DNA from 2 places in the Pseudomonas sp. MF09156 genome. Region 2 is predicted to be linked to the other one. Evidence: riboswitches for the same ligand, from Rfam matches in the RefSeq annotation. Region 2 holds a riboswitch; the other holds the start of a gene.
What was found. A riboswitch is a leader RNA that binds a small molecule or an ion and turns the genes downstream of it on or off. The one in region 2 is predicted to bind cobalamin.
Positions count from the first base shown of each region.

Region 1: it holds a riboswitch for cobalamin, as region 2 does, so the genes downstream of both, cobO (cob(I)yrinic acid a,c-diamide adenosyltransferase) here and AC19YY_RS12750 (CbtB domain-containing protein) in region 2, are expected to answer to the same signal.

Region 1 covers NZ_JCBCUR010000001.1:938,534-944,618, reverse strand. The annotation lists gene cbiB (adenosylcobinamide-phosphate synthase CbiB) at 1-728, opposite strand, end outside; gene bluB (5,6-dimethylbenzimidazole synthase) at 725-1,375, opposite strand; gene AC19YY_RS04535 (cobyrinic acid a,c-diamide synthase CobB) at 1,372-2,736, opposite strand; gene cobO (cob(I)yrinic acid a,c-diamide adenosyltransferase) at 2,733-3,344, opposite strand; cobalamin riboswitch at 3,425-3,672, opposite strand; gene AC19YY_RS04525 (PQQ-dependent sugar dehydrogenase) at 3,772-5,085, shown strand; gene AC19YY_RS04520 (transglutaminase family protein) at 5,152-5,955, opposite strand; gene AC19YY_RS04515 (alpha-E domain-containing protein) at 5,952-6,085, opposite strand, start outside.
Region 2 covers NZ_JCBCUR010000004.1:273,515-279,599, reverse strand. The annotation lists gene AC19YY_RS12775 (fatty acid cis/trans isomerase) at 1-1,198, shown strand, start outside; gene nfuA (Fe-S biogenesis protein NfuA) at 1,285-1,869, shown strand; gene cobM (precorrin-4 C(11)-methyltransferase) at 2,073-2,819, opposite strand; gene AC19YY_RS12760 (cobalamin biosynthesis protein) at 2,901-3,314, opposite strand; gene AC19YY_RS12755 (CbtA family protein) at 3,311-4,012, opposite strand; gene AC19YY_RS12750 (CbtB domain-containing protein) at 4,024-4,212, opposite strand; cobalamin riboswitch at 4,309-4,515, opposite strand; gene AC19YY_RS12745 (hypothetical protein) at 4,567-5,241, opposite strand; cobalamin riboswitch at 5,942-6,085, shown strand, end outside.

The sequences.
Region 1 (6,085 bases), on a different contig from region 2:
CCCGCGCCCGCAGCCATCACCGGCCCGGCATTCGGGCTGTCCCAGGTCGGGCCCTGGCGGCGCCAGCATGTGAGCGCCAGGCGGGTCTTGCCGAGCACGGCGTAGGTCAACGCGACCAAGCGTGCCGGAATGTAATTGAGCACATCGTCAATCTTCGCCGCCGCCCAGCCAAAGCGCTCAAAGCGTTCGTTGCGATAGCCCCACATGGCATCCAGGGTATTGCTCAGGCGGTACAGCACCACGCCCGGCACCCCGGCCACGACAAACCAGAACAGTGCGGCGAACACCGCATCGCTGCCGTTTTCCAGCACCGACTCGGTGGCCGCGCGCGCCACTTCGGTGCTGTCCAATTCGCTGGTCTGACGGCTGACCAGGTAACTGACACGCGTGCGCGCCTCGTCCAGGTCCCCGCTGCGCAGGGCCTGGGCCACCGGTAGCACGTGCTCACCCAGGCTGCGCATGCCCAGGGCCAGGTACAACGCGAGGATCTCGATCACCCAGCCGAAGTAAGGCGCCCAGGACAAGGCAGTGGCCAGCAAGGTCAGCGGTATCACGGTGATAAACCACGCGGTCACGCCATGGCTGCGCCAGCCGCGCCCTGCGGAGTTGAAACGTTGCTCGATGCGCCCGGCAAAATTGCCGAACGCCACCAGCGGATGCCAGCGCCTGGGCTCACCCAGCAGCGCATCCAGCGCCACTGCGGCGACGCTCAGCAAGGCCACACTCATTGACTCACTCCCCAATAATTCTCATACAGCATGTCACTCAGCGGACGCGGTTCGGTCCAGCCCTCAAGTTGCAACATCGGTGCCGGGTAGAACTCCGTCACCGGGCCCAGGCACAGCACGGCCAGCGGCTTGGCGCCGGGCGGCAGGCCGAGCAGGTCGGCCAGGTCCTGGGGTTCGAACAGCGACACCCAGCCCATGCCCAGGCCTTCGGCGCGGGAGGCCAGCCATAGATTCTGGATCGCGCAGGACAGCGACGCCAGGTCCATTTCCGGCAAGGTCCGGCGCCCGAAAATATGCCGCTCGCGATCATCCATCAACGCCGCCACCAGCACCTCGGCGCAGTCGTGGATGCCTTCGACCTTGAGCTTCATGAAATCGTCCGAACGCTCGCCCAGGGCTTGCGCGGTGCGGATGCGTTCGACTTCCACCAACTGCTGGATCTGCCCGCGCAGGTTGCGGTCGCTGATGCGGATAAAGCGCCAGGGCTGCATCAGGCCGACGCTGGGGGCCTGGTGCGCGGCCTGCAGCAGGCGCTGCAGCAGCTCCGGGGCGACGGCGCCGCCGCTGAAGTGGCGCATGTCGCGACGTTCGGCGATGGCGCGGTAGATCGCGTCGCGCTCGGCCTGGGGGTAGGCGTGGTCGGTCATGGCCCTATCGCGGGCAAGCCCGCTCCCACATTTGAACCGTGGTCGCCTGCCATGCCGGCTTGCCGGTCTGGCGCAAACAACGCGGCCACCGCAGCCGGGTTCGACGGGAAGTAAAAGTGCACATAGGAGGCCGTCATCCGCCCCTGGCGATACACCGCCTCGGCGCCGCGCCCGCCGTTGGGGCTCAGGCCACGGGCAATCGGCTGCCACGGCGTGCTGGTCAGGGAATGATGATAGGTATGCCCGCGCAGCACGCCTTCCGGCAGCTCGACCGTTTGCAGGGCCAGGGCCGCCAGGCGTTTTTGCATGACCGCATCGCCTTGCAGCAGGCCCAGCAGTTCGGCGCGCGTGCCCTCGACATCGGTCAAGGAATCGAGCAGGTAGAGCATGCCCCCGCATTCAGCCAGCAACGGTTTGCCGGCAGCGTGATGGGCACGGATCGCCTGCAGCATCGCGCTATTTTGCGACAGCGCCTGATGATGCAGTTCCGGGTAGCCACCGGGCAGATAGAGGCTGTCGGCGTCGGGCAGCACGCGGTCATGGATCGGCGAGAAGAAGTGCAACTGCGCGCCCATCGCTCGCAGCAAATCCAGGCTGGCGCCGTAGGTGAAGGCAAAGGCTTCGTCACGGGCCACGGCAATCCGCACCCCGGCCAGCAGCGGCTGGGCTTCGATCAGCTCGGGCGCGGCGAATTCCACCGGCGGTGGCAGCGCTACCTCGCAACTGCTGGCCAGGGCGGCGGCGGCGGCATCCAGGCGCAGGTCCAGGTCATTCAGCTCGCTGGCCTGCACCAGGCCCAGGTGACGGCTGGGCAGCTCAATGCCGGTTTCCCGGGACAGTGCGCCGTACCAGCGCAGGCCTTCGGTCAAGCTGCCTTCGAGCAGTTGGGCGTGGCGCACGGTGCCGACACGGTTGGCCAGGACCCCGGCGAACGGCAGGTCTGCCTGGTAACGCGCCAGCCCCAGCGCCAGGGCGCCAAAGGTCTGGGCCATGGCGGTGCCATCGATCACTGCCAGTACCGGCACGCCAAAATGGCGCGCCAGGTCGGCGCTGGAAGGCGTGCCGTCGAACAGGCCCATCACGCCCTCGATCAGGATCAGGTCCGCCTCCCCCGCTGCTTCCCACAGCAGGCGGCGACTTTCCTGCTCGCCGACCATCCACATGTCCAATTGATAGACCGGCGCACCACTGGCGCGCTCATGGATCATCGGGTCGAGAAAGTCCGGGCCGCACTTGAACACCCGAACCTTGCGCCCCAGGTTGCGGTGCAAACGGGCCAGGGCGGCGGTGACGGTGGTCTTGCCCTGGCCTGACGCCGGCGCGGCGATCAGCACGGCAGGGCAATGGCGCGGCTGGTTCAAAGTTCGATGCCCTTCTGTGCCTTGATACCGGCCTGGAACGCATGCTTGAGCATGCCCATTTCGGTGACGGTGTCGGCCATTTCAATCAGTTCTGGCTTGGCGCCACGCCCGGTGACCAGCACATGCTGCATGGGTGGGCGAGCTTGCAGATCGCCAAGCACCTGGTCGAGGTCGAGATAGCCGTGCTTGAGCGCGATATTCAGCTCATCCAGCACCACCAGGCCGATGGACGGGTCCTGCAACATTTCCCGGGAGACTTTCCAGGCCGCTTCGGCAGCGGCGATATCACGCTGGCGGTCCTGGGTCTCCCAGGTAAAGCCCTCGCCCATCACATGGAAACGCACCTGCTCGGGGAAGCGGCGGAAGAACAGCTCTTCCCCGGTGCTGTTGCGGCCCTTGATGAACTGCACCACGCCGCATTGCAGATCGTGGCCCATGGCCCGGGCGAGCATGCCAAAGGCCGAGCTGCTCTTGCCTTTGCCGTTGCCGGTCAATACCAGCAGCAAACCGCATTCATTCGGTGAGTTGGCAATGCGCTCGTCAATCACCGCTTTTTTGCGCAGCATGCGCGCCAGGTGGCGTTCGTCACGATCAGGGGAATCAGTCATGGCAGCTCTCCGTTGGGGCTGGACAAAAACGGCGGGCAGGAAAAGACCACTTAAATGAAGCCAAGCATCGCCCACCGTGATGCTGTTGGATGGATCAGGCCGGTCTCCGGGCTCATGAGTGACGCCCTGTTGAGCAGGGCGAGCCGACGATGCGCCTTCCCATATCGCAGGCGATACAGTGGCAAAAGCAGCGTCTTGACTCATTTACCGTTGCGGGGGCAGCGCCGGGATCGTGGCCGCACTGTAGAAAAGTGCGCGCACTCACCGGCTTCCCTGTTTCACTCGGTCGACGGGTACGTCACAGAGCACCTGAAACAAGCGGCGAAGGTTAGTGGGTTGGGGGTACAGCGTCAATTAAAGCCGGCCATGCACTTGAACCATCGCCGCGCACCGTACCTCTATGACTACAGGCATTGAGGAGAAAAACATGCACAAGACCCGACTCGCCGTACTGATCATGGCCGCAGGCGCACTCGCCGCCTGCGGCGAAAGCTCAACCTTGCAAGTCTCCGATGGCACCGGGCCGTCGCCCAAGCTGCCGGAACCGAACAAAACCCTGATCCCCACCGTCAACATCGCCCCGGCCATTGGCTGGCCCGATGGCGCCAAGCCGACTGCGGCTGCGGGCACCCAGGTCGGCGCCTTCGCCGAAGGCCTGGACCACCCGCGCTGGTTGTATGTATTGCCCAACGGCGACGTGCTGGTGGCCGAGACCAACGCGCCGCCCAAACCGGATGACTCCAAGGGCATTCGCGGCTGGGTCATGGAAAAGGTCATGGGCCGTGCCGGGGCCGGCGTACCCAGCCCGAACCGCATCACCCTGCTGCGCGATGCCGACCATGATGGCGTGGCAGAAACCCGCACGGTGTTCCTGGAAAACCTCAACTCGCCGTTTGGCATGACCCTGGTGGGCAACGACCTGTACGTGGCCGACTCGGACAAGCTGCTGCGCTTTCCCTATCAACCGGGGGAAACCGCGATCAAGGCCCAGGGCACCAAGGTCATCGACCTGCCGGGCGGCCCGCTCAACCACCACTGGACGAAAAACGTGGTGGCCAGCAAGGACGGCAGCAAGTTGTATGTGAGCGTGGGTTCCAACAGCAACGTCGGTGAAAACGGCCTGGAAGCCGAACAGGGCCGCGCGGCGATCTGGGAAGTCGACCGGGCCAGCGCCAAGCAGCGGATTTTTGCTTCCGGGCTGCGCAACCCCAATGGCATGGCGTGGGAGCCACAAAGCGGCAAGCTATGGACGGCGGTCAACGAGCGCGATGAAATCGGCAGCGACCTGGTGCCGGACTACATCACCTCGGTCCAGGACGGTGGCTTTTACGGCTGGCCGTTCAGCTACTACGGCCAACATGTGGATGTACGGGTCACGCCGCAGGATCCGGACCTGGTGGCCAAGGCCATTGCCCCGGACTATGCCGTCGGGCCACACACCGCATCGTTGGGCCTGACCTTTGCTGAAGGCAACACGCTGCCGGCACAATTTGCCCATGGCGCGTTTATTGGCCAGCACGGCTCGTGGAATCGCAAGCCGCACAGTGGTTACAAGGTAATCTTTGTGCCATTTGCGGGGGGCAAGCCCAACGGCGCACCGGTGGATGTGCTGACCGGGTTCCTCAACAGTGATGAGAAAGCCATGGGCCGGCCGGTGGGCGTGGTGATCGACCAGCAAGGCGGCTTGTTGGTAGCCGATGATGTGGGGAATAAGGTGTGGCGGGTGTCAGCCGCTAAATAGCACCTGATGCCGGTTTGCCGACGATGAGGATCATTCTGGGCTCATCGCCGGCAAGGGGGTGCGGGGTTATTGCTGCTGCACCAGGATTACCGGGCTCGGCGCCACAAATACCCTGGCATGCATCTGCTCGTGCCCGCCGCCACGGCGCATGCCGCGAACCGGGCAGGCGTCGAGGTAATCCAGGCCCACCGCCAGTTTCAGATGCCGCTCCGGGCGAGCCAGTTGGTTGGTCACATCGAAGCTGTACCAGGCGTCATCCATCCAGGCTTCGGCCCAGGCATGGCTGGCCAGGTGCTCGCTGTCCTCGCTATACAAATACCCCGACACATACCGCGTGGCGATCCCCAGGCTGCGCGCGCAGGCCAGGAATGCATGGGCGTGATCCTGGCAAACCCCGGCACGCCCGGCGAACGCCTCGGCCGCACAGGTTTCCACTTGCGTGGCCCCCGGCACGTAGGCGATATGCTGGTTGAGGGCGTGCATCAGATCGATCAAGGCATTGCGATCCCGGCGTTTACCGCAGTGCTGCTGGGCAAAGGCGCGCAGGGCCTCGTCCGGCTCAGTCAGGCGCGTGCAACGCTGGAAAGGAAATGGCGACTGGCTGTCGTGCTCGGCCTCGCGCCACTCGTCAATGTCCACTTGGCCTCGGGCGCCGATGACGATCGATTCGTGGGGCTCATCCAGGGTCAGCACATGCAGGATATTGCCGAATGGGTCCAACTGGGCCCGCACCGGACGCGGCAGATCCAGCTGCCAACTGAGCACATGCTGACGCTCGCTGTCGTGAGGGGTCAGGCGCAGGTATTGGATGCTGGCACGCACCTGGTCTTCATAGCGGTAGGTAGTTTCGTGGCTGATGGAAAGTCTCATGCCGCCTCCAGGTAGGAATGATGAATAGCGTTACCCAACTGGCGTACCAGCGGGATGAAGTCGGTCAGCCAGGCGTGCAGGCCTTCTTCAAGGATTTCGTCAATGGCGGTAAAGCGCAGGCGCGCGTCCA
Region 2 (6,085 bases):
TGCCACGGACGTGATCCGCGACAACTTCTGGACCCTGTTCCAGGACCCGGAACACGACCTGTACATCACCGATGCGCGTTATCGCGGCCAGGCCACGCCGTTGCTGGCGATGCCGGGGCAGAACGATGACGTGGGCAGTGTGTTGGGCCTATGGCTGGCCTATCGCGACAAACGCAATGAATATGAGGCCCTGCGTCGCGACAACTACGCCGACCTGCCGGCGCCAGGCTGGTCGAGCCTATGGGAGGGCAATAACAACGCGTTGCTGAGCATCTTCCGCCATTTCGACAGCGCTTCTGTGACCAAAGGCCTGATTGGCGAAGTGCCACAGACGCTGTGGTTGTTCGATTATCCGTTGCTGGAACGCACCTATTACCAGTTGGCGGTCAATTTCGACGTGTTTGGCAACGTCTCGCACCAGGCCCAGACCCGCCTGTATTTCGACCTGATCCGTAATGGCGCCGAACAGAACTTCCTGCGCCTGATGCCGGCGGACTCGCGCGATGGGTACCTCGATGACTGGTACCAGAACAGCGGCAAGGTCAAGCTGTGGCTGGACTATGAGGCCATCGACAACGACAAGCCCACCGGCCTGAAACTGGACCCGCAGGACCCCAAGCGCGACTTTGCCAACCAGTTGCTTGCCCGTTATGGCGATTTGAATGCCAGCCCGGATCCGATCAACCGTTGCATCAGCGCCTATTGCTCGCGTCCTGGTATCGACCCGCAACTGCGCGATGCCGAACAAACCCTCAGCCGCCTGACCTCCAGGCCGGCGGCCGGGCTCAAGGTGATCGAACAATTGCCGGAAGCCACTATGCTGCGCATCCAGACCCGCAGCGGCAAACGCGAGGTCTACAGCCTGCTGCGCAACCGTGCCCACAGTAACGTGGCGTTTATGCTGGGCGAGGCTTATCGCTATCAGCCGGGCCTGGATACCCTGACGATCTACCCGGGCGTGCTCAGCAGCTACCCCAACTTCATCTTCAACGTGCCGGCCGAGGATGTGCCTGAGTTCGTCGAGGACATGGAGCGGGCCAGGGACGCCAAGCGTTTTGAACGGATTGTCGAGCGCTGGGGCATTCGCCGCAGCCACCCGCAGTTCTGGGAGTATTTCCACGATTTATCGCAGTACGTCCGTGAAACCACGCCGGTGGAAGAGGGTGTGCTGGATATGAATCGCTACGAGAACCTGTAAATATGGATTTGCCTGACAAAAATACTAGGACTTTGTACCGCCGAGGCGATTGGCGTAAACTGCCAGCAAGCCTGTGAGGAGTTCCCATGACTGCCATAACCATTACCGACGCCGCCCACGATTACCTAGCTGACCTGCTGTCCAAGCAGAACACCCCGGGTATCGGCATCCGCGTCTTCATTACCCAGCCTGGCACCCAGTACGCAGAGACGTGCATTGCCTACTGCAAGCCGGGCGAAGAAAAGCCTGAAGACACCGCCCTGGGGCTCAAGAGCTTCACTGCGTACATCGACGCCTTCAGCGAAGCGTTCTTGGATGATGCGGTGGTCGACTACGCCACCGATCGCATGGGCGGCCAACTGACCATCAAGGCGCCTAACGCCAAGGTGCCGAACGTCAACGCTGACAGCCCGGTCAACGAGCGCATCAACTACTACCTGCAAACCGAGATCAACCCTGGCCTGGCGAGCCATGGCGGCCAGGTCAGTCTGATCGACGTGGTGGATGACGGCATCGCCGTGCTCAAGTTCGGTGGCGGCTGCCAGGGCTGCGGCCAGGCCGACGTGACCTTGCGTGAAGGCATCGAGCGTACGTTGCTGGAGCGGATTCCCGAGCTCAAGGGCGTACGTGACGTGACTGACCATACGCAGAAAGAAAACGCCTACTACTAAGGCGTTCGCTGCAAACAAAAAACGGCGCCCGTGAGCGCCGTTTTTTATTGATTTAAATTAATGAGTTACGCAAGCTTTCTAACGAAGAGAATCAACTGTGGGCGCTGGCTTGCCCGCGATGACGGTGTGCCAGGCGACTTATCTATCGACTGTTTCACCGCTACCGCAGGCAAGCCCGCTCCCACAGGTTGTCTTGCGTGGTGTCAGGGCCGGTAGAGGTGGGCATGGCCTGCGCGATACAGCGAGGATTCGCTAAAGCCGTCACTGGCCAACACCCGGCCCACCACAATCAGCGCGGTGCGCCGGAACCCCTTCGCCGCGACCTTTTCGACAATGTCCGCCAAGGTGCCAATGGCCCAGTCCTGATCCGGCCACGTTGCCCGGTGCACCACGGCAATCGGGCAATCCGCACCATAATGTGGCAGCAGTTCGGCGACGATTTTCTCCAGGTGATTGACCCCCAAGTGCACCGCCATGGTGGTGCCATGGCTGGCCAGGCTGTCGAAGGATTCCCCCGCAGGCATCGTGGTTTTGTCGGCATAGCGGGTCAGGATCACGCTTTGGGCGATATCCGGCAAAGTCAGCTCCGCCTCCAGCAGCGCGGCACACGCGGCCACCGCAGTCACCCCTGGAATGATCTGGAAGGCAATCCCCAACTGGCGCAAATCACGGATTTGCTCGCCAATCGCGCCATACAGGCTTGGATCGCCGGAGTGCACGCGCGCTACGTCCTGGCCTTTTTCGTGGGCGTCCTTGATCAAGTCAATGATCTGCTCCAGGTGCAGTTCGGCACTGTTGACCACCAACTGGGCCTGATGGCCTTCAAGCACTGCGGCAGGCACCAAGGAGCCGGCATAGATAATCACCGGGCAACTGCGGATCAGCCGCTGGCCTTTGACGGTAATCAGTTCCGGGTCGCCGGGGCCTGCGCCGATGAAGTAGACGGTCATGGGGACATTCCTGTGAAAAAGCGGGCAAGGCGGGCTGTAGATGAAGACCGCTCATGATCAAGGACGGGGATTATCGGGAATTCAGCCGGCGCACGCCAATGCAAAGGTGGCTTGCGGGCTTTTCTGGCGGTTGATCAACAGGCGGGCAGGGCGCTGGGCCAGCTGCGTGGCCAGGGCCAGGGCCGCGCTTTCAGCGATGCCATGGCAGCCGGTATGGGCAAAGGCGACGGCAGAGCGGTGGCTCAGTTGCGCTTCATGGCTCGCCAGTTGCTGGGCACTGAAAAACTTCAGCGGCAACCCCAGGCTGGCGGCCAGGGCCAGTAAACCCGGCTCATCCTGCTTGCGGTCGATACTCGCCAGTGCGCTGATGTGCCGAGGGTCGATCCCTGCGCCAGCCAAGGCTTCATTGAACAGCGCCAATAACGCCTCGACGCTGCAACCACTCTGGCAACCCAGGCCGACCACCAGGGCCGGCCGGGTGTTGGCCGTTGTCATGCCGAGTACTGATCGTCGCGGTTACGCCGGAACAACCAGGCACTGATCAGGCCCAGGGCCAGCCAGAACGCAACGTTGGTCAGCTGCGAAGCGATCTTGAACTGTGCTTCCAGAGCTTCTGGGGCGAGCATCGAGTGCACTTCGGGCTGTGGCGCGCCAACCACATGGGGCACCGCCAGGATGGCCACGCCGAGGATCTTCAGCAGCCAGTTGCGACCAAACACAATCAGCGCAATGCCGGCGGCAGTGGAGGCTGCCGTGCCGATCCACCAGATCTGCCGTTGCGCCAGGTCCGCCGCAGCGGTGCCGGGCAGCTCCGGTGGCAGGCCGAGGGTCGGCGCCAACACAAAGGTGGCGTAGCCGGCCAGGCCCCAGAGCAGGCCCTGGGCGGTGCGGGTCGGGGCACGCAGGGTGTAGAGGCCGGCAAGCATCAGCGCAAAACCTACGGCGACCACCAGGTTGCCGCCAGTGGTGGAGAGCACGCGCTGCCAGCCATTTTCCGGCTCCCAGGCTTCGGCGTCGTGGCTGTGGGCCGCAACGCCAGGGGCATGCTCATGTACCTCGGTCGCGGCCGGGGCGTTTTCGAAGGTTTCTGCCTGCAGGATTAGCGGGGCCACCCAGAAGCTTTGCAGCAGGGTCAGCAACAGGGCGGCCAGCAGGCCGGTGAAACCTGCGGTTTGCGCAATTCGCTTGATCATGGCGGCAGGTCTCAGTGGCACGGGAAGGCGGCGCTGTGGCGCGTATCGTGGGCAGCGTTGTGCACGGCCTCGATGTGCGAGAACCCGGCGAAATACACCAGGCATGCACCGAGGATCGCCGCGCCGATGGCGGCGGTCAGGCGTTGGCTCAAGGTGGCGGAGCTGCTGGCGGTGTGTGAGGTGCTGCTGATGATCGACATGGCACGTCCCTTTCGAGTGGCAGGGTGACACGAGCGCATGAAAACCCCGCGAGCCGGGCACGCAGGGTTCTGAACAGCGCCCGCCCACCGCGGGTTTGTTATTTGATTTTTCGGGCCGGTCTCCGGGCTTGCGAGGGGGCTCTCCTGAGTCCTGAAAGCATCGCCTTCCCATGCCAAAAGCACAGTGGCTGTGACGCTTCGCTCGCTTACCGTTGCGGGGGCAGCACCGGATTGGTCATGCATGCATGATTGACCGGTTTCCCGTTTCACCCTGTAAAGGGCACCCGAAACAAGATGTGTAGGAGAGCATGGCCAGAGGGCGGGCGTCAAATAGACGAATTGACGCCTGCCTGATCAGCCAGGGCGACGCGGCGACGTGGAAACCCAATCTTCTGAGTAAAAAATACTGCCCAACCCAAATCTGTTGTCTGGTTTGCTTGGACGTGAGAGCGAGACAGGCTTTGTATCCAAATCCCAAAGCAGGTCAGGCCGCTTAAGAAGTTCTTGGGCAACTTTGGTTGCATTGTACGAAAAGTGGCGGGTGCTTCTTGTTTGGCGTGCGGCCTCTCGCAGTTCGTTAAAGTTTACATAATGATCTTTGGGACCTTTGGCAAATTCGCGAAAGTAAATTCTCGCTTGGTCCAGCAGGGCTGCATCGCTGAGACTTTTGAAGTCTCCAGCGATAAGAGCGACTTGGTCCCAGGTCACATTGCCGGAGTGCGAACCAAAGAGTGACTTGACTAGTTCTGGGCGGTTGATGACCTGCTTTGCAAGCTCTACTTGCTCTTGTGTGGCATCTCGTCCGTCGTGTAGTTTGCCTCTCGCCATACTTTTAAGCTCATCCAAGCGAAAGCTGTTGGATGTTTTAGCGCTTGGGACTTCCAAATCTATGAAATGGGCCAGTAGTTTTTCTGCCAGCATTGAGTGGGTGTAGCTCTCAAAATATGGAATGTCCGATGAGATGCTTTGTGTCGGTGCTAAGGTGGGAGAAGTGTCTTTGGGGAGTGTAGTGCGAGGTGCGTTAAGCATAGGCGCACTGGGTTGAATGCTTGCTGAAGACTTCATCGTGTTTGTATCCCCATTGAATAGGTGGGCTTGGGGTTGGATTGTTTGGAAAGCTGCCTTGAGAGTGAGTGATGTTTTTCAAGGCTGCTGTTCCTCGTGCTAACTGCGAAATGGATTTCATTAAATTACAGCACCTCTTTAACTCGTGTGGGCTGGATAGCCAGGCTGGATTCAAGGCGGGCTTTTACATAAGGTGCTTTTACGGTCTGCACTACGTACAGGTCTTTGTAGTGCTGGCTAGTAACGCTCCTGAAAAGGCGATTAGGGGGCAGGCATGAGCAAACGTATAGTCAAAATTGTCCATGTCATAACGTTGAGCTGGTCTCCTGCCAGGTCAGGGTCTATCAGAAATACTATCGGCTGATGTCTACGACAAAGTACGGTGGGAAACATCATTGTTCAGTGTCTGCAAAGATGGGAGGTTATTGGTTTTAGGCGTTATAGCGAGTGATATTGGTTGAATTGCGTTTTCTGTTGGATTGATTGTCATCGTTCCAGCTAATGTGGATGCATATTCAGTGTATGCGGTGGGTTGGTGAGAGGTGCGATAGTTAAGTAGTGTTCGAGGCGTGACGGTTTCACTTTGGGTCCCCAGAGGTGAGGTGCACCCTTGAGTAACTAGATGCGTTTAGCTGCGCGACGTTGACCAGCTGCCGGGCACTGCGTAGCCTTGCACGTTCGAGGTTCTTCGGCTGCGGCCGAAGCTAAGAAGGGAACGCGGTTCAAGCCGCGGCTGCCCCCGCAACTGTAAAGGGTTTATCTGACTGCCACGCCACTGCCTGTACCAGGCGGGAAGGCGCAGCCAGCG